2 linked regions of the Paludisphaera rhizosphaerae genome follow. The protein of the gene in region 1 interacts with the protein of each later gene in a pairwise test. Links are inferred from orthologs where the notes say so. Each region holds a gene or a part of one and is shown on either strand. Other genes may lie near its edges. The genes, in order: dnaE and G5C50_RS16910.

Region 1 (10,507 bases):
ACCGTCACGCTGGACGTCCCAAACCCGACGGTCACCCTGGCCTCCGACTCGTTTTCCTACACGTTCACGGGCACGTTGCACCTGGACCCGGGCGCCAGCCTCGCCAGTACGGGGGTCTATTTCCCCTATCTGGCCGGGACCTCGACGCGCCTGGAGGCGAGTCCCATCTTCTTCACGCTCCCGAGCGGGGGAACGTACACGGGCGCCTTGTTCACGGTGACGATCGACCCAACGTCCGCGGTGGGCCTGTATAGCGTGAACATCAATGGTGCTCCGGCGACCTTCGATGTCGGCGTGACCACCGCCGCCGGCGACAGAGTGACGATCAGCGCGAACTACACGGTTAACGTGGTTGCCGCGCCGGTGCCGGAGCCCTCGGCGTGGGTCTCGGCGTCGATCGCGGTCATCGGGGCGGCCGGGCTGCGAGGGCGTCGGTTAATGAGGCGTCGGGACGACTGACAGGGAGTTCTCAGTTGCCGGTTCTCAGTTCTTAGCCAGAACAACCCACGATTGTTCCTGACAACGGACAACTGGCAACTCCTGAGCGGCCGCCCTCCCCCGCGAGGAGGGAAGGTCGTTATGGTCCTGGATGAGTGACGCTCGCGCCGGCGGTTGACGGGCTCGGAGGCATGGGTTACGGTGACGGGGTGTCTTTCTGAGATCGCCGTCCGTCCGCCTCTTCCTCTTCCACGCCCAGCCGAGGAGCTTGAACCCCGTGGCCTCCTTGTTCGTCATCCAGGGGGCCGATCAGGGCAAGCGGTTCGAGTTCCAGTCCAGCGCCGTGGGGCTGGGCCGGGACGCCTCGAACCCGATCCGCCTGCACGACACCGAGGTCTCGCGCCGGCACGCGGAGATCCGGCTGGAGGACGACGTCTTCCGGATCGTCGACCTGGGGTCGGCCAACGGCACGTTCATCAACGGCCACCTGGTCGATCAGGCCCCCCTGCGCTCCGGGGACCGGCTGCAGCTCGGCCAGACGGTCATGCTCTACAATGAGGGCGTGCTCGACAGCCGGCGCGACCTGACGACGCGGGTCGACCTGCTGAGCAAGAGCAGCCCGGAGGACCGCTCGGCCATCCTCCGCAGCATCCCCTCCGACGAGGGTTCGCGGGTCCTTCAGCAGCCCGACGGCGCTGCGGGATGGCTCCGCGAGCGGCTGATGAACCTCTCGGTGATGTACCGAGCCACGCAGGCCGTCAGCAATATCCTGGACGTGGACTCGCTGCTGCCGCAGGTGCTGGAGCTGGTCTTCGAGTCGATCGGCGCCGACCGGGGCGCGATCCTGCTGCGTGATGAATCCGGAGCGCTCGTCCCCAAGGCCGTCCGCTGGCGGATCCCGGCCGACGCCGAGGAGCGGATGACGATCTCCAGCACGATCACCGACTACGTGCTGGAGCAAGGGCAGGGGGTCATCACGTCCGACGCCCCCGGCGACAAGCGGTTCGGCCCGGCCGAATCGATCATGGACTTCCGCATCCGGGAGGCCATCTGCGTCCCCGTCCAGGGCCGCCACACCACGCTGGGCGTCCTCTACGCCGACATCCAGTCCGACGGCTCCGCCCTCATCCCCGTGGGCAAGCCGGGGCGTCGCGGGAAGTTCTCGCAGGACCACCTGATGCTGATGGTCGCCATCGGCCACCAGGCCGGGCTGGCCATCGAGAACACCACCTTCTACAACGACAAGATCCAGGCCGAACGCCTGGCCGCCGTCGGACAAACGATCGCCACGCTCTCGCACCACATCAAGAACATCCTTCAAGGCGTGCGCGGGGGGAGCTACCTGATCGACCTGGGCCTCAACGAGAAGGACGAGTCGATCGTGCGCCGGGGCTGGACGATCGTCGAGAAGAACCAAACGAAGATCTACAACCTCGTCATGGACATGCTCTCGTTCAGCAAGGACCGCGAGCCCGCCCTGGAGCCGACCGACCTGAACGAGACCGTCGGCGACGTCGTGGAGCTGATGCAGTCACGCGCCGCGGAGTTCGAGGTGAAGCTCGACTGGGCCCCCTGCGAGGCTCTCCCCAAGATCTGGGTCGACCCGGACGGCATCCACCGCGCCGTGCTGAACGTGGTGACCAACGCGATCGACGCCGCCGAAGGAGCGAACCAGCCCCGAGTGGCCGTCTCGATCGAGAACGCCGCCGACACGGGCGTGGTCCGCATCCGCGTGCAGGACAACGGCAAGGGGATCGCCGAGGACGATATCGCGGGCATCTTCCAGATCTTCGCCAGCAGCAAGGGCTCGCGCGGGACCGGCCTGGGCCTGCCGGTCTCGCAGAAGATCGTCCGCGAGCACGGCGGGACGATCCAGGTGACGTCCCAGCTGGGCCGAGGCTCCACCTTCACCATCGAACTCCCCGCCCTCCGCCGCCCGGAGCCGAAGGATGAGGATTTGCCGATGGACGAAGACGAGCCAGGCGGCGATTGAAGTCCCCTCTCCCACCGGGAGAGGGTGCCGCGCAGCGGCGGGTGAGGGTTGTGGGAGCGCGGAGGGCCTGCTGGACGCGGCCAGCCATGATATCAGGCTATGCCTACAGTCCGACGACCCTCACCCGGCCCTTCGGGCCAATACTGTTCGGCACGGGAATTGAGCTTCAGAAGAAGCGATGGAAACCTCCCTTCTCCCCTGGTGGGAGAAGGTGGCCGAAGGCCGGATGAGGGGGATCCCAACGTCCGCCGACGGTTATGACCCCCCTCATCCGCCCCTACGGGGCACCTTCTCCCACCAGAGGAGAAGGGAGGCAATCGCCTCCGATGGCTTATATGCAAGTCGTGCCGAACAGTATTGCCCTTCGGGCCACCCACTCCCGGTGGGAGAGGGGACAGAAATAAGAGCCTTCGCACGCGAGAAGCTCAATCGTCGTCCCCGGATTCCATCCCGTCTTCCATCGGCTCGTCGCGGCCGACGGCGGGCGAGGGCGCGGACGCGGTGAGGACCTCGGCGCGGGCGGTGGCGCCGCGGGCGCCCAGCAGGCGGACGTTCGCCGGGCCGACGACCGAGCCCATCTCGGAGACCATCCGGTCGTCGTACTTGACCTTCATCGACGCCCCCGCGCGGTAGATCACGCGGCGGACGTTCTCGATGCCAAAGATCTCCAGGTAGAGGTCCAGGTTCCCCGGGCGGACGCGGACGATCCGCAGCAGCCGTTCCAGGTCCTCCTGCTGCTGGACCCCCTTGCGGAGCGTGACGACAACCCCCTTGGACAGCTCGGCGTCGGCGTTCTCGATCGGGATGAATCGGCTGACGACGATCTCGGCGGGCTCCCGGCTGAGGTCGATGGTCCCCTTGATGAAGCCGATGGCGTCGTCCTTGATGACGTCGCCCATCTTGGCGAACTCCTCCGGCCAGAGCATGGCCGGCGTGGAGCCGCTCAGGTCTTCAAAGGTGAATTTGGCCATGCGAGTGAGCCCGGACCGGCTCTTCTGAACGTTGCGGACCTGCACGTTCGTCACCAGCCCGCCCAGGATCACCTCCATCCGGTTGCCGCCGCCGCCGCCGCCGCCGCGGAACCCGCCCCGACCGCCGCCCCCGCCCGACGAGCCGCCGGAAGACTCCTTGAGCTTCGCAGCCGCCGCCGCGATGTCCGCCGCGCGGTGGGTCGCCAGGGCCTCCAGCTTGTCGGCGTAGCGGGAGAGCGGGTGGCTGGACATGTAGAAGCCCAGGGCTTTCTTCTCGCCCAGGAGCCGCTCGACGTCCGGCAGCTCGGGGACGTCCGGCAGGTTGGACGCGACCGGGCCGTTCGAGGCCGGGGCCGTGTCGTCGTCGTCGAACAGCCCGCGCTGGCCGCGCTTGCGGTCCTCCTGCTTGGACTGGCCCCCCTGCATGGCGCGGGGGAGGATGGCCAGCAACTGCGACCGCCGGGCGCCCAGGAAGTCGAACGCCCCGGCGCGGATGAGGGTCTCGGCGGCGGCGGCGGAGACGTCACGGTTGGAGATCCGCTCGAAGAAGTCTTCCAGGCTCTTGAACGGCCCGTCCTTGGCGCGGGCCTTGATGATCGCCTCGACGGCCTTGGCGCCGACGCCCTTGATGGCCTCCAGGCCGAACTCGATCTTCCCCTCGGTGTGGACGGTGAACGTGGCCTCGCCCTGGTTGACGTTGGGCGGCAGGACCTCGATGTTCATGCGGCGGCAGTCATCGATATGTTCAACGAAGAACTTATCGCGCTCGGCGCCCCCCATCTCGGACGAGAGGACGGCCGCCATGTACTCCGTGGGGTAGTGCGACTTGAGGTAGGCCGTCTGGTAGGCCACCAGTGCGTAGGCCGTGGAGTGCGACTTGTTGAAGCCGTAGCCGCCGAAGAAGACGATCAGCTCGAAGATGCCCGCAGCCTTGTCCTTCTCCAGCCCCTTGGCGATGGCGCCCTTGATGAACTGGTCGCGGCCCTCGGCGATGGTCTCCATCTTCTTCTTGGAGATGGCCTTGATGCAGGCGTACGCCTTGGAGAGCTCGATGTCCCCCAGGCGGTTGAGGATCCGCATGACCTGTTCCTGGTAGACCATGACCCCGTAGGTCTCTTCCAGGACTTCCCGCAGCACGGGATGCAGATAGGAGGCTTCCTTCCGCTTGTTCTTGACGTCGACGTACTCGTCGACCATACCGCCGTTGAGCGGGCCGGGACGATAGAGCGCGTTGGTGGCGATGATGTCCGCGAAGCGGTCGGGCTTCATCTTCACCAGCAGGTCGCGGATGCCCGCCGATTCGAGCTGGAACACGCCCTTGGTCTCGCCGCGCTGGAGCAGCGCGAAGGCCTCGGGGTCGTCGAGCGGGAGTTTGCCGAGGTCCAGGTTGTCCTCGGGGTGGCGCTCGGTGATGAGCTTCACGGCCGCCTGGAGCGTGGTCAGGTTGCGGAGGCCGAGGAAGTCCATCTTGAGAAGGCCGGCCTTCTCGACGTCGCCCATGTCCCACTGGGTGCAGACGACCTCCTCCTTGTCGCCGCGGCGGATCACCTGCAGCGGGACGAGGCTCTCCAGCGCCTGGTCGGCGATCACCACGCCGGCGGCGTGCGTGCTGGCGTTGCGCGCCGAGCCCTCCAGCCGGCGGGCGAAATTCAGGAGCTTCTCGACCTCCGGGTCGGACTCGCTGAGCTTGCGGAGCATCGGCTCCTCGGCGATGGCCTCGTCGAGGGTGATGTTCAGGCGGGTCGGGATCAGCTTGTTGATCTCCTCGACCCGCGACAGCGGCATGTTCATCGCCCGGCCGACGTCCTTGATGGCGGCCTTGGCCTTCATCGTGCCGAACGTGCCGATTTGCGCGACGTTGGCGTCGCCGTACTTGCGCCGGACGTACTCGATGACCTCGTACCGCCGTTCCTGGCAGAGGTCGATGTCGATATCAGGCGCTTCCGACCGGTTTGGGTCCAGGAACCGCTCGAACAGGAGGTCGTACTTGAGCGGGCAGACGTCGCTGAGCCGCAGCGCGTACGCCACGAGCGCCCCGCACGCCGAGCCTCTCGCCAACGCCGGGATGTTGTTCTCGCGGGCGTAGCGGACGAAGTCCCAGACGATCAGGAAGTACGAGGCGAAGCCCATCCGGTTGATCGTAGCCAGCTCGTGGTCGAGCCGCTCCAGGACCTCCGGCGGGGTGGGAGATGGGTATCGCTCGCGGAGTCCTTGATCGCACAGGTCGCGAAGATACTGCTCGGGGGTTTTCTCGTCCGGAGGCTGGAACGAGGGGAACTGCCGCTTGCCCAGCTCGGCGCTGGCGTAGTTGTCCTCGACCATCTCGGCGATGAGCGTGGACTGCTTCAGGGCCTCTTCATACCCCTTGGCGGCCGCGTACATCTCGTCGGGCGTGCGGACGTGGAACTGGTCGGAGATCTTGTTGCCGGAGTCGTCCACGAACCGCGGCTTGTCCAGCGGCTGGTCGATCGTCTTGCCGGTGTTGATGCAGAGCAGGACGTCGTGCGAGAGGTGGTCTTCCTGCTTCAGGTAGTGGGCGTCGCTGGTGGCGACGATCGGCAGGCCCAGCCTGCGGGCGAGGTCGACCTGGCGCTCGCGGGCGTCGCGCTGGATTTGAAGGCCGTTGTCCTGGATCTCGACGTAGAAGTTCCCCTCGCCGAAGGTCTGCTGATACCAGATCGCCAGCTTTTCGGCTTGCTCGAAGCGGTCGTGCAGCAGGTGCTGGGAGAACTCCGACCCCACGCAGCCCGACAGGCAGATCAGCCCGTCGCTGTAGCGGGCCAGCAACTCCTTGTCGATGCGGGGCTTGTAGTAGTAGCCCTCCTGGTACGACCGCGACGACAGCCGCAGCAGGTTGCGAAAGCCCGTGCCGTTCTTCGCCAGCAGCGTCAGGTGGTAGGCGAACTTCTCCTCGCCCGAGCCGCTGTTCGAACGGTCCGTCCGCTTGCCCGGCGCGACGTAGGCCTCGATGCCGACGATCGGCTTCACGCCCGCGTACTTGGCCTCGCGGAGAAACTCCACTGCGCCGAAGAGGTTGCCGTGGTCCGTCACCGCAACCGCCGACATGCCGCTCGACTTCACATGCTTCACCAGGTCGGGGAGCTTGTTGGCCCCGTCGAGCAGGCTGTAGTGGCTGTGGCAGTGAAGATGGCAGAACGGTCGGCTCGACATTCCCGATTGCTCCCGTGGCAGCGATGACGCCGGTTGCGCGTGCACGGGCGTCCACGTTCAGTATACCACGCGAGTCCCGGCGGGTCGAACCCTTCGGCGCGGGGATGCCTCAGTGCGGCCCGGATCGATCGGGGTGGTCGGACGCTGTCCGAACCAGGCCGAGGAATTCCCTGCGATATCCCGAGGGGTCGTCCCCCAGCCCCGTCTCCGCCAACTCCGCGACCTTGCCGAAGGTGGCGGCCCCCTTGTGGGGCGAGTCGCGGAGCAACATCCCGAACGAGGCCACGGCGGCGGCGAATCGGAAGTCGGCCGAAGCCTCGGGGAGACCGCGCCCCTCGTCGACGAACCCTTGCTCGATCTTCTTGCTCTCGTCCCCCTCAGGGGCCTTGAAGCGGACCTTCACCGTGAGCGTCTCCGGCGATCCGAGCGAGACGGCCGATACGTCGGGCTTCGCGTACTTGAGCGGGTCGACGCTCGGATCGACGGGCGCGCCGGGCGGGACGATTTCGTAGAGGGCCGTGACCGTGTGGCCTGCGCCGATCTCGCCGGCGTCCTTGGCGTCGTTGTTGAAGTCCTCGGCGGCCATGACGCGGTTCTCGTAGCCGATCAGGCGATACGAGCCGACCTTCGAGGGGTTGAATTCGACCTGGATCTTGACGTCCTTGGCGATCGTGACGAGGGTGCCGCTCATCTGCTCGACGAGCACTTTTTTCGCCTCGGCCAGGGAGTCGATGTAGCCGTAATTGCCGTTGCCCAGGTCGGCGAGTTGCTCCATCGTCGCGTCCTTGAGGTTCCCGTCGCCGAAGCCGAGGACGCTGAGGAAGACCTTGCTGCGGGCCTTCTCCCGGATGAGGCTCGTCAGCGCCTCACGGCTGGTGACGCCGACGTTGAAGTCGCCGTCGGTGCAGAGGATCACGCGGTTCGTGCCGCCCGGGATAAAGTTGCGGACGGCCGTTTCGTACGCCAGGACGATCCCCGCACCGCCGTTGGTCGATCCGCCGGCCGCCAGGCCCTCGAGCGCCGAGAGGATCGCCTGCTTATTCTCGCACGAGGTCGACGGCAGCGCGAGGCCCTCGGCGCCGGCATAGACGACGACGGCCACCCGGTCGTTCTCGCCGAGTTGCTCGACGAGCATGCTCAGGGCCGACTTCAAGAGCGGCAGCTTCTTAGGGCTGTTCATCGAGCCCGAGACGTCCAGCAGGAAGACGAGGTTCGCGAGCGGACGCTTCTCGGATTTGATCTCCTTGCCCTTCAGCCCGATCCGCGCGAGGCGATGGTCGGCGTTCCAGGGGCACCCGGTGAATTCGACGTTAGCCGCGAAGGCGTTGTCCCCGCTCGGCGGAGGATAGTTGTAGGGGAAGTAGTTGATCAACTCCTCGATCCGCACGGCGTCCTTCGGCGGCCTCATCCCCTGGGTCAGGAAGCGGCGCACGTTGGCGTAAGATGCGGTGTCCACGTCGATCGAGAACGTGGAGAGCGGCTGCTGATCGGCGCGAAGGAATCCGTTGTCGACGATCTTCGCGTAGCTCTCGGCGTTGACGACAGGCTCAACCTTGGCTGCTGCCTTAAAGGAACTCTGGGGCGCTGGATCTGGCGCGATGAAAGCATCCTGGGAAACCATGTGCCCAGTGGGGGCGGCTGCCGGTTCGGCCAGGGCGGCTGCTTTTTCCCCCGCCTGCTCGCCCTGACCGCATCCTACCGGGATGCTCACGAACGCCGCGACGAAGAGGCCGGGACGGAAGCATCGGCGCATGGAAGAAGCCGCTTGAGACGTGAGGCCCATAACGTGTCCTCGCAAGTTGTACGATCGAAGCGAGATCCGACTGATCTGTCGTGAGATGTGAAGGATCGACGGCCGAATCCAAGAGTCTGTACGTCGAAATGCTCGCGGGTGTGCGGTCAGGTGGGGAAAAGGATTGTCGGCGCTGAAGAGTTGTACCGGTCGCTTGTTGGATTCAAGGCAACGCCGACTGGCTCCTGGTGAAGGTCGGGGCGATCGTGGGGCGGTCGGGGTTCTGGAGGGAGTAAAAGTATTCGGGGCCGAGATGGCTCAGAACATCCTCCCGGAGCGACTGGTACGCCGGGGATCGCCAGTCCCAGGGGGATTCGGCGAGTTCGATGAACACGCCGTGGTCGACCTTGCGGACGATCGGGCCAGGTGCGGTCGTCAGGCGAGTCTCGCCGATGAAGTCGACGTAGGGCTCGCCGAAGTAGTTGAGCCAGTACAGCCCCGGAAGCGACTTCGTCATGTCCCGGCCGACCAATTCCACGCTCCATTCGTCGGCGATGCTGTTCTGCGCGCTAAATTCCTCGCCGTCGCAGGCGAGGCCGTACCGGATCGGAATCGCGGCGACGACGGCTTCGAAGAAAGTTCGGATCCACTCGTGGGTAGACCGTCCTTCGATCTCGGGACGGCCGTCCGAGCAGATGTTGATCACGTTATGGCTGGGCGGCAGGCTGTCGGGCGAGGAAATCAGGAGGAAGCTAAGGCCCCGATAGGCTCCGTAAAGGTGGGCACCTTGCCTGCCCCTCGGCGAGATCCTCGGCACGATCGGGATGGCCGCGGCGAGATCGTCGTCGGGCCCGACTACGCAACGATCGACGCCGCCCTCGCGGACAGTCAGGCGAGAGGTCCATTCCGGCAAGGTCGCCTTCAAGACCTTGTGGAAGGCATTCAGAAACGGGCCGCCGATGATCGGCTCCGACGGGAATAGCTTCGCGTGAAGCCTTGGTGCCTCGGTCGACTCTTCTTCAGGCATCAAGAACTCGAGCCTCAATGAGGATGCGGATGAGCATGCCCATGCCCGTGGGCGTGCCCCTGTCCGTCGACGACGGCGGAGGCGGCGGCGAGGACGAGGCGGCCGGTCTCGACGCCCTTGGTGCCGATGAGGTCGTCGGAGAGGTTGCGGACGGCGGCGGCCTTGCCGCGCAGGAGGATCACCTCCAGGCAGCGGGCGGCGTCCAGGTGGACGTGGGTGGTTGTGACGACCATCTCCAGGTGCTCGTGCTGGATGTCGGTCAGCCGCTTGGAGATTCGCGAGGAGTGGTGGTCGTAGATGAGGGTCACGACGCCCATGGCGTCGGTCTCCTCGTCGCAGACGGCCTCGTCGATCAGCGCGGAGCGCATCAGGCCGCGGACGGCCTCGGAGCGGTTGGGGTATCGGTGGCGCTCGCGGTAGTCGTCGAACAGCCGGAGCAACTCGCCGCCGATGGCCACGCTGAAGCGGACAAGCGTTTCCTTCACGGTCGGACCTCGCTCGCTCGTCAAGCGTGGAAGGGGATTTCGACCCAGGCCCCGTCCTGGCGAGCGCTGGCGACGGCCGTCTCCAGGAACGCCATGACGGCCACGCCGTCGACGATGCCGGGGTGGTCGAAGGGCTTCGGGACGGTCTCCCCGCGCCGGCCTCGGATCGTCCATTCGAGCGTTCGGTGGAGGTTGGCGAGGGCCTCGTGGAAGCCCTCCGGGTGGCCGCTGGGCATTCGCAGGTAGGGCTTGATCGAGGCCGGCATGTAGCCGTAGTCGATCCCCGCTCGGTAGATCGAGACCGGTTTGTCGGCGACGTAGTGTTCAAGCTGGGCGAAGTGAGTGTGCCGCCACTGGAGGGTGCCGGCGGTGCCGATGATCCGGAAGCCGTTGTCGTTCTCGGCCCCGACGGTGATCTGCGAGGCCGTCACGGTGGCGATGGCGCCGTTGTCCAGCTCGGCGAAGACGGAGAAGTCGTCGTCGAGCGAGCGTCCGGGGACGATGCACTTCATCCGTGCGGAGAGCTTCACGGCCCGCAGGCCGGCGACGAATCGGATGAACTCGTAGGCGTGCGAGCCGATGTCGCCGCCGCAGCCGGAGGCGCCCGCCTGAGCGGGGTCGGTCCGCCACGACGCCTGCTTGCTCCCCTCGTCCTCGCGCTTGGTGGCCAGCCAGCCCTGGGGGTACCAG
Region 2 (9,101 bases), on another replicon or contig:
GTGGTTTGACGTTCGGCTTATACTTCAATTAAGTCCGCCGCAACGACCGGGAGAACGACGACGCGGCGGGCGATCCTTCAGCGTAGGAGATCGCGTCGACGATGGACGCTCCCAGGAATGAGGACCCGACAGCCCCCCGCGCGGCGATCGACTCGCGGGTAAGCCTCTCGATCCTCACAGTGCCGGGCCAGGCTAACCCGTTCGGCACGCTGCACGGCGGGGTCATGCTGCGGATGGCCGACGAATGCGGGGCGGTCTCGGCCCTGCGGCACGTCGGCAAGGGCCAGGTCACGACGGCCGCGATGGACTCCATGACGTTCCTGTGCCCGGTCTACGTCGGCGAGCGGGTGGAGATCGTCGCCGAGGTCACCCACGCCGGGCGAACCTCGATCGAGACCCAGATCGAGATCTACGCCGAGGCCTTGCAGCACCCCGGTCGGCGCAAGGTGGGCTCAGGCTATGCGCTTTACGTCGCGCTCGACGACGAGGGGAGGCGCCCCCACGAGGTTCCCCCCTTGCTGTCGGTCACTGAGGCCGACCGCCTCCGCGACGAGGCCGCCGCCGCCCGCCAGGCCGTTCGGCTGGCCCGGCGGGAGGAGGCGAAGCGGCACAAGGCGGATTTTCTCTGATCCGACGCGACGGCCCGCGAACATCCCGTAGGCTGGGCCGAAGACCCAGCCTACCAGCCGCCAACGACTCAGTTCGTCGCCGGAGGGGCTTCGGCGGTGGTCGAAACTGCGCCGGGGACCTCGAACTTGGGGACGGTCTCGTCGACCGTGGTCGAGCTGGACGACGAGCCCTCGTAGGACGACTTCGGGGCCTGGTACGGGGTGGTGTAGTTCGAGATCGCCGAGGACGACGACGAGTCGACGTCAAGGGCGCTGGTGACCTCGTTGAGGCCCTTCTTGAACTCGACGATCCCCTTGCCGAGCGACCGTCCCACCTCGGGGAGCCGCTTGCCGAAGAGCAAGACGGCCAGCCCCATGACGATCATCATCTCCATCGGCCCGAGATTCGGAAGCATGCGGCAGGCTCCGTAATGCGCTGGCGGTCGATCCGCTTCTGGTCCGGGTCAGGGGGTCGGCGGGGTGATCTTCTTGTCGGCGTTGACGGCCTGGTCGAGTTCGTCCTCGATGCCGGCGACGCCCTTCTTGAACTCGGTCACGCTCTTGCCGAGCGACCGCATCACGCTGGGGAGGCGGTTGCCGAACATCAGGAGCGAGACGAACGCCACCACGAGCAGTTCCGTCGTGCCGAGGTTGGGCAGGAAGGCGAGAGGCAGGGGCATGGCTGGGTCCTCTGTCGGTCGAATAGGGTCGGTCGGGTCGACTTCGAAATCAGATCAATGAGGTCCGGCGGCGATCAGGGTCCGAGTGACGATCCAGGCGGCCACGGCCGCCGCGGCGATCAAAGCGAGCGCCCAGAAGAGGCGGTCGCCCCGAATCAACGAGGCTCCGACGGGTTTGGGGGGCTTGCGCCCTCCTCGCCGGACGGGGCTGATCCAGGGCATGACGGTTTTGGCGCGGTCGCTCTTGAGCACGCCCGAGCGGCCGTAGAGCGCCGCGGCGACCATCGCGATCAACACCAGCTCGCGAAATCCGATCATCGCGCCTCGCCCTTGGCTCGCAAAAGCGGTCGGAGGACGCCTGATCCGCGACGGACGCGGAGGCGCTTGTATGAGAAGGTGAGGCCCACGGGAAGCGGGCCGCCGAGGAATTGTCGCGCACGGGGCGCCGCCAGGTTGGTGGGGGCCGACAGCTCGGCTCCGCCCATAGGCCAATGCGTCTCGACAGGGACGACGCGGGTGGGACTACGTTCTACTTATCCTACCGCGGCTGCGCCCCCTGTCAATCCCCCAGCCGAGGACGGAGAGGAGGCGAGCCTCGGGGGCCTTCGTCAGGATTTCTTAACCTTGGCCTTGGCGGGGTCCTCGATCGTCCCGGCGGCCTTGGGCGCGGCCTTGAACTCGTCGGCGGTCATCTTGCGGATCGTGCGATTCTTCATCAGGACGAAGCCGCCGGAATCCGGGACCGACTTCTCGTAGGCGAGAACCTCGTCGGCCGAGTCTCCCTTACCGCCGGGGGTCGTGTCGTCGAGTTTCACGCTCCAGATCACAACCAGATTGCCCGACCTCACTCCCTGGACTCCCTCGGGCATGGACTCGGCGAAGGAGGCAAAGTCCTTGATCCCCGAAGGCGGCTTCTTCTGGGTGTCGGTGAAGGCGGCGTAAAGAGCGCCGATCTGGGCGAGCGGGCCGTTCTCGGACTCGGCCGACGTGACGCTGTTGTTCACGGTCGGACCGCCGTCGCAGCCGGCGACGGCTCCCAGGCCGGCCGCGACGATCAGCGGGGCGACAATAGTTCGAAACATGGCGTTCCCCTATCTGTCTCTCGTTCGGGATGGTTGGAAAGCAAGACCGGGCGGCGAGCCCCAAGGGGACGCCGCCCGGTCGTTCGATCGGCTGGCTGAAGGGCTGAGATCAGAGGGCGTCGGCGCTGATGACCTCGCCGCCGGCGCGGGTCCCCACGGCCATCCAGGTCGGCAGGCTAATCGAGTCCTTGACGAAGCGAACCGAGCCGTCGGCGTTAAGCACGCACACGCCGCCGGAGTGGTTGCTGCGGGCCGCAATGTGTGAAGCGCCGGCCGCTGAATCCAAGCAGTCGAAGCCCTTGTAGTTGGGCGGGACGGTGTGGGCGTAGGTGGACATCGCCTGAAGCGCCCGGTGATACTGCAGGCCACGGTAGTTCAGCGGCAGATACGTGCTGGTATCGCAGTCGCTGGGGGGCGCGTAGTTGCCGGCCGTCGTCGTCCAACCCTGCGAGCGATGGGCCATATCCTTGGCCATGATCTGGGTCGTCGTCGACGGCTGGCTGGACCGCTTGGTCTCCGAGAACATCGCCGTGTTGCTGGTGCCGTCGGTGATCGAGGCGATCGTCACCGTGCTAGTCACCTTGCGGAAGTCGGGGTTGGTGGCGATGCTTCCGGTCAGATTGAAGGTGATATTGAAAATGCCGAGCAGGATCGTATTGGTCTCCGCCGTCCCCACCGCGGGGGTGTTGAAGAGTTGGGCGGCCGTGGCGCCGATGCAGCCGTAATAGCTGTTCGATCCGTAGGGCTGGCCGCTGCTGCCGGTCATCTTGTTGGCCGTCATGTCGGACGGGCAGACGAACGAGGCGATCTGCTGACACCTCGCCGTCTCGTTCTCCGGATAGGTGTGGACGTCGAGGTCCAGGTTGAAGGCCCCGTACAGCGAAGCCTGCTCCATATAGGGCAGAATCAGCGTCAGGATCGATCCGCGGATGTACGCGGCGGTAAGCGCGCCGGAGACCTTGGGAACGGGCCCCTGGCCGTCGGGGAACTTGGTGTTGGCGTTCTCGAAGTTATGGACCGCCAGGCCGATCTGCTTGAGATTGTTGACGCATTGGGCCCGCCGGGCCGCCTCGCGGGCCGCCTGCACGGCCGGCAGCAGGAGGGCGATCAGGACGGCGATGATGGCGATCACCACCAAGAGCTCGATCAGCGTGAAGCCGCGACGTGGGAGTGGTGTCATGGGAGAGCATCCTGGTCGAAAGGGGGGAATCCCTCGCCGAGGGGCGGTGTGCGGGAGGCCTTCGAACATTGAAGGCGTGCAAGCCCGGGAGCCTCGGTCGGAGAGGCCTTTGAGCGAACGCAAGGCTGAGTTTTTGAATTGATAAGGACGGTAGGCGGGACGTCGCCGTCGAGAAATCCGCCGATCGGAGGCCTGGCCGGTCGACATGACACCGCCGGTGGTCATTCAATCAAACAGGGACGACCCAGGCGACTTAAAATTTCGTAATTTCTTCTGCTGTGTTGATATTTCTCATCGCAACTCATGATGATCCCAAATCCGGGTCCAGATGCAGCGGTTTGCTCTGTGGCTGCAGCGAAGCAGCAGCCCTGAGTTCGACAAGGCCAACTGCCCCCCAGAGGCGATGTCTCTCGTGGACACTCCACGGGAATTTCCGATCTCTTGGCGACAGGATCAGAGAAGCGGAGGAGGTTCGCCTCAACCAACTTCTCTCAGACCCTGTAGGCGACGGGCCGCCTCGTCGAGGGTCTCGTCCTTCTTGCAGAAGCAGAAGCGGACGTACGACCTGCCCAGTTCCTTGTCGCGGAAGAAGCTGGAACCGGGGACGGTCGCCACGCCGACTTCGCGCACGAGCTTCTCGGCGAAGGCGACGTCGTCGGTCGCCCCGAACGGGCGGATTCCGGCCATGATGTAGTACGCCCCCTGCGGCGCGGCGAACTCGAAGCCGACGTCCCAGAGCACCTGGCTGAAGCGGTCGCGCCGCGCCTGGTAGGAGGCGGCGAGGCCGTCGTAGTATTCGCGGGGCAGCCGATAGGCGACGGCCCCAGCCTCCTGGAGCGGGGCCGCCGCGCCGATCGACACAAAGTCGTGGACCTGGCGGAACGCCTTGGTCAGATGCGTCGGCGCGAGGATCGTGCCGACCCGCCAGCCGGTGACGGAGTACGTCTTCGACATCCCGCCGACCGTGACCGACCGCTCCCACATGCCGTCGAGCGACGCCAGAGCGACGTGTTTACGGCCGTCGTAGACGATGTGCTCGTAGATCTCGTCGGTGATCCCGATCACGTCCCACTTGCGGCAGAGGGCGGCGACGGCCTCCAGCTCCTCGCGCGAGCAGACGCCCCCCGTGGGGTTGTTCGGGTTGCAGAGCACGATGGCCTTGGTGCGGTCATTGAAGGCGGCGGCCAACTCGTCGGGGTCGAAGCTCCAGTCGGGGGGACGGACGGGGACGAACCGGGGCGTCGCGCCGGCGAGAACGCAGTCAGGCCAGTAGTTCTCGTAGAAGGGCTGCGAGAGGATCACCTCGTCGCCGGGGTTGATGATCGAGAGCAGGGCGACGAGCATCGCCTCGGTGCTGCCGCAGGTGACGGTGATCTCGGATTCAGGGTCGACGGTCAGGTCCAGGTGCCAGGCGGCGTGTTCGGCGATCGCATGGCGGAGGTCGTGGGCGCCCCAGGTGATCGCGTACTGGTTGACGTCGTCCTGGATGGCGCGGCAGGCGGCGTCCTTAAGGACCTGCGGAGCGGGGAAATCCGGCATCCCCTGCGCAAGGTTGACCGCGCCGTGGCGGCGGGCCTCGATCGACATGCCTCGGATGACGCTGTCGGTGAATCGCGAGGACTTGACCGAGAGGAGAGGATGCTGCATCGAAGGCGTCTCAGAACGAGAGCGGGGCGGAGGAGAGCCGTCGCCTCGCATCAGCGCGGGCGACGGCTTGGGGATCACTCGGGGCGGTGCGCGTCGTGGCAGGACTTGCACGAGCCGCCGATCGCCTTGGCGGAAGCCTTCAGCTCGCCGGAGTCCTTCTTGTCAGCGGCCGAGGCGAGCTTCTTGGTCTCGTCGGTCAGGGCCTTGGTCAGCTTCGCCCACGAGGCCTTGTCGCCCTTGGGGGGGTCGTTCTTGCCGAGGTCGGGGGCGTATTTGCTGAAGAGGTCGGAGACCTCCTTAACCTTGGCCCAGTCGGGCGAGTCGCTCTTGGCGGCAGCCTGGAGCGACTTGGCCGGAGCGGTCTTGCCGGCGAACAGCTTCTTCATGACGACCTCGACGGAGGCCGGGTCGTCGGCGGCGGCGTCGACCCGGGCGGAGATCAGGCCGGCGACGATCAAGACCGCCAGGCTGGCGCCGCAGATCAGGCTCTTCATGCAATACTCCTTCTTGGGAACTTCAAGAGTGGGGCCTCTAGACAAGGAAGGGGCCCCCCGATTGCGTCGACGGAGAGCGAGGACGGGCCGCGCGGCCCGTCGGCGTCCAGATAGACTACCGGCAAGGCCGAACCGCGGCCAGAAGAGACCGCGCCGGTTTCCCCTCCGTGCGACGACGAGTGTACAAGCCGAATCCCGGCGGTTTACAATCCGACCGAACTCGACACCTGCGACCAACACACTCTGAGGACGCGACATGCGACAGCCGCACGAGTCGAAAGGCTTCACCCTCATCGAACTCCTGGTGGTGATCGCCATCATCGCCGTCTTGATCGCGCTGCTGCTGCCGGCCGTGCAGTCGGCCCGCGAGGCGGCCCGGCGGGCCCAATGCGTGAACAACCTCAAGCAGATCGGCCTGGGGCTTCACAACTACGTCTCGACGCACAACGCCTTCCCGCCAGGGCGGATCAACAGCCATATCGCCGGCCGGGGGAACACGTGGGGGGCCTACGCCCAACTCCTTCCTCAGATTGAGCTGGGCGTCGTCTTCAACGCCTTCAACTTCAACCTCTCGCCCGACATCGACCCCGCCAACACCACGGCCGGCGGCATCTTCATCTCGACGTTCCTCTGCCCCAGCGACCCCAGCCCGCCGCAATACGCCCAGACGAACTACGGCATGCACAACTACCCGGTCTGCGTCGGCAGCCTCTACCCCGTGGTCCAGAGCCCGTTGGACGCCTCCGGCGCGGCGTTGGGGATCCGTCCCGACGGCATGTTCACAGAGAACAAGGCGACAACGATCGGGGCCGTGACGGACGGGACGTCGAACACGGTTGTGATTGCGGAGTCGATCCGGTCGGTCCCGGGGATGACGTTCGCCCAGGCCCCTCTGAACGGCTTCGTCATCACGGGAAACAATACGACGAGCGGCCCGCCGATCACGTCCGACGCCGACTATCAGTCGCTCTGCGTCACCAACTCGCCCCCCGGCTTCCAGGTGACGCGCGGCAGCAAGTGGTTCTACGGCGCCCCCGGCCACAGCATGTACAACAACCGCCGACGCCCCAACGATCCCCAGGTCGACTGCCGGGGCGGTCTGCCGCACAGCGACAAGAGCGACCCGTTCTGGAACCAGCTTTCGCTCAACGTCGCGGCGCGGAGCAAGCACCCCGGCGGCGTGAACGGCCTGATGGCCGACGGCTCCGCCCGATTCTTCAAGGACTCGATCGCCCTACCGACTTGGTGGGCGTTGGCGAGCCTCGCCGGCGGCGAGGTCCTGTCGTCGGACTCCTATTAATGAAGGGCATTCGGATGGACCGTCGAGCGTTCCTGGCGACGGTTCTGGTTCCCGCGACGGTGCTCGGCTGCGGGCCGAAGCCGGGCGCGGCTGGGCTGTGGGATCTTCGCGTCGGCGGCAGAGCGAAGGTCGTTGGGGAAGGGGGGGCCTCGGAAGTCACCCTGGAGACCCTCCCCGATCCCACGGCCAAGGGCCGCAAGCCCCTTCGCAAGGGTGAAGCTCCCCCCGTGGAAACCGTCTTCCTGTCGACCGGGACCCGGGTCGACGTTCTGGCGATCGACGGCGACGACGCACGCGTCAGCATCGCCGACGGCCCCCACGCCGGCTCCGTCTACTGGATCGGCTGCCGCCTGCTGGAGACGATCACCGAGTGATTGGTCCGGCGGACCGATTTCGCACCCGAAACGGCACGCCCCTTGCCATGCCTTGAGGGTGCAAATACCCTTTGACCATGACGGTCGCGCAGATCTTCCCGCAAGTCGACGGGCGCGGTCTTTTGATTCGATGAAGAACAACCGGGAGCGGCACCCCAATGCGATGGCAAGGTGGACGTGAGAGCGAGAACGTCGAGGATCGTCGGGGCATGTCACCGGCCGTTATCGGCGGACTCGGTACATTGATCGTGATCCTCCTGGCGATGTTCTTCGGGATCGACCCGCGGCCTCTCCTTCAGATCTTCGGAGGCGGTGGAGGCGGTGGCGGTGGCGGCGGCGCAGCCCAGCAGCGCGAGCTGAGCCCGGAGGAGAAGGAGCAGGGCAAGTTCGTCCGAACCCTGATGGGGATGACCGAGGACGTTTGGGACGAGCAGTTCGCCAAGATGGGACGCCGGTACGAGCATCCAACCCTCGTCCTGTTCTCCAACCAGGTGACGACCCAGGGCTGCGGCCTGGCCAGCTCGGCGGTCGGGCCGTTCTATTGCCCGGGGGACATGAAGGTTTACATCGACCTTGCGTTCTACGACGAGTTGAAGAACCGCTTCAACGCCCCCGGCGAGTTCGCCCAGGCGTACGTGCTCGCCCACGAGGTCGGCCACCACGTCCAAAACCTGCTGGGGATCAGCGAGAAGATCTCGCGGCTGCAACAGCAGGTGAGCAAGGAAGACGCCAACCGATTGTCCGTCATGCTGGAGCTCCAGGCCGACTTCTTCGCCGGCGTCTGGGCCCATGACATCCAGTTGAAGCGGCGCATCCTGGAGGAGGGGGACATCGAGAACGGCCTCCGAGCCGCGAACGCGATCGGCGACGACGCGCTCCAGCGCCAGGCGCAGGGCTACGTTGTCCCTGACTCGTTCACCCACGGCAGCTCCGAGCAGCGGATCCGGTGGTTCACCAAGGGCCTCCAGACCGGCGACATCAACCAGGGCGACACCTTCGCGGCTGGCGAACGCGGCGATCTCTGAACTTCTCCGGGCCCGACGCGGAGGCGCGTCGGGCCTTTCCATGCGCCGTCAGGACCCGCACGTTCGGCGCGGCTGGCGCGACCGACTCCAAGTCGGGGCCGTTTGGGAGAGCCGGCGGAGTTCAGGGGGCCGATACAGAAGGCGTCAGGGAATCGGCGACGGAGTCGCGCCGGGTTCCCTCGCGGCGTCGGACCCTGGCCGGGTGGTCGGGGGAGGAGTTCCGCCGGGCGCCGCCTCGCTCTTCTGCGATCATGGAGGATCGTCGCATGTCGGCCCCCTCGAACCGCAACCGTCGGCTGCGCCACGCCTTCAAGCCGACGGCGGAGGCCCCGCTGGAAGAGCGGGTGGTTCTCTCCAGCGCCTCTCCCGTGTCGCTGCACCAGTATCTGACGCTCTCGCAGAAGCTGTTGAACAACCCCTCGGCGAAGCTCGCCCGCTACGTCGGCTTCCCGGCGTTCACCAAGGACGCTCCGGGGGTCAAGCAGACGCACCGGACGATCCTGGCTCCGGCGATCCAGACGATTCGGGGCGGCCAGGCGGTGAACGTCGTAACCAACGACGGCTCCCGGTTCCGCATTCAACTGTCGTACGTCTCGAACACCCAGCAGACCTCGGCCGATGAAGGCGCCAACGGGGCGTATGCGGCCGGTTCCGGGTCGACGGCCCTCTCCCTGGCGCAGCCGACCGAGACGCCCCAGCCGCAGGGGACGG

What was found.
Region 2: the proteins of dnaE (region 1) and G5C50_RS16910 interact in binary tests that used the Escherichia coli proteins (3 or more experiments, as listed by UniProt). The link is inferred for Paludisphaera rhizosphaerae from one-to-one orthologs.

Annotation. Positions count from the first base shown.
Region 1 is NZ_JAALCR010000021.1:61,717-72,223, reverse strand. Bases 2,657-6,963 are described here. They hold dnaE (DNA polymerase III subunit alpha), read right to left. Parts: upstream 6,574-6,963; coding sequence 2,857-6,573; downstream 2,657-2,856. Other genes in these bases: G5C50_RS23675 (vWA domain-containing protein), read right to left, coding at 6,683-6,963. Also shown: G5C50_RS23690 (hypothetical protein), read left to right, coding at 1-459; G5C50_RS23685 (ATP-binding protein), read left to right, coding at 716-2,431; more of G5C50_RS23675, read right to left, coding at 6,964-8,326; G5C50_RS23670 (hypothetical protein), read right to left, coding at 8,529-9,332; nickel-responsive transcriptional regulator NikR, read right to left, coding at 9,347-9,817; G5C50_RS23660 (Gfo/Idh/MocA family protein), read right to left, coding at 9,838-10,507. UniProt on the Escherichia coli protein: DNA polymerase III is a complex, multichain enzyme responsible for most of the replicative synthesis in bacteria. This DNA polymerase also exhibits 3' to 5' exonuclease activity. The alpha chain is the DNA polymerase catalytic subunit.
Region 2 is NZ_JAALCR010000012.1:87,750-96,850, forward strand. What follows is about bases 3,113-6,013. They hold G5C50_RS16910 (pyridoxal phosphate-dependent aminotransferase), read right to left. Parts: upstream 5,198-6,013; coding sequence 4,028-5,197; downstream 3,113-4,027. Other genes in these bases: G5C50_RS16905 (DUF1559 family PulG-like putative transporter), read right to left, coding at 3,113-3,550; G5C50_RS16915 (cytochrome c), read right to left, coding at 5,272-5,691; G5C50_RS16920 (DUF1559 family PulG-like putative transporter), read left to right, coding at 5,948-6,013. In the rest of the region: G5C50_RS16880 (acyl-CoA thioesterase), read left to right, coding at 102-629; G5C50_RS32715 (Sec-independent protein translocase subunit TatA/TatB), read right to left, coding at 698-1,024; G5C50_RS16890 (Sec-independent protein translocase subunit TatA/TatB), read right to left, coding at 1,073-1,288; G5C50_RS16895 (hypothetical protein), read right to left, coding at 1,343-1,606; G5C50_RS16900 (hypothetical protein), read right to left, coding at 1,897-2,370; more of G5C50_RS16905, read right to left, coding at 2,480-3,112; more of G5C50_RS16920, read left to right, coding at 6,014-6,991; G5C50_RS16925 (hypothetical protein), read left to right, coding at 7,006-7,365; ypfJ (KPN_02809 family neutral zinc metallopeptidase), read left to right, coding at 7,524-8,390; G5C50_RS16935 (hypothetical protein), read left to right, coding at 8,657-9,101. UniProt on the Escherichia coli protein: Shows aminotransferase activity with methionine and histidine as substrates, and to a lesser extent also with phenylalanine.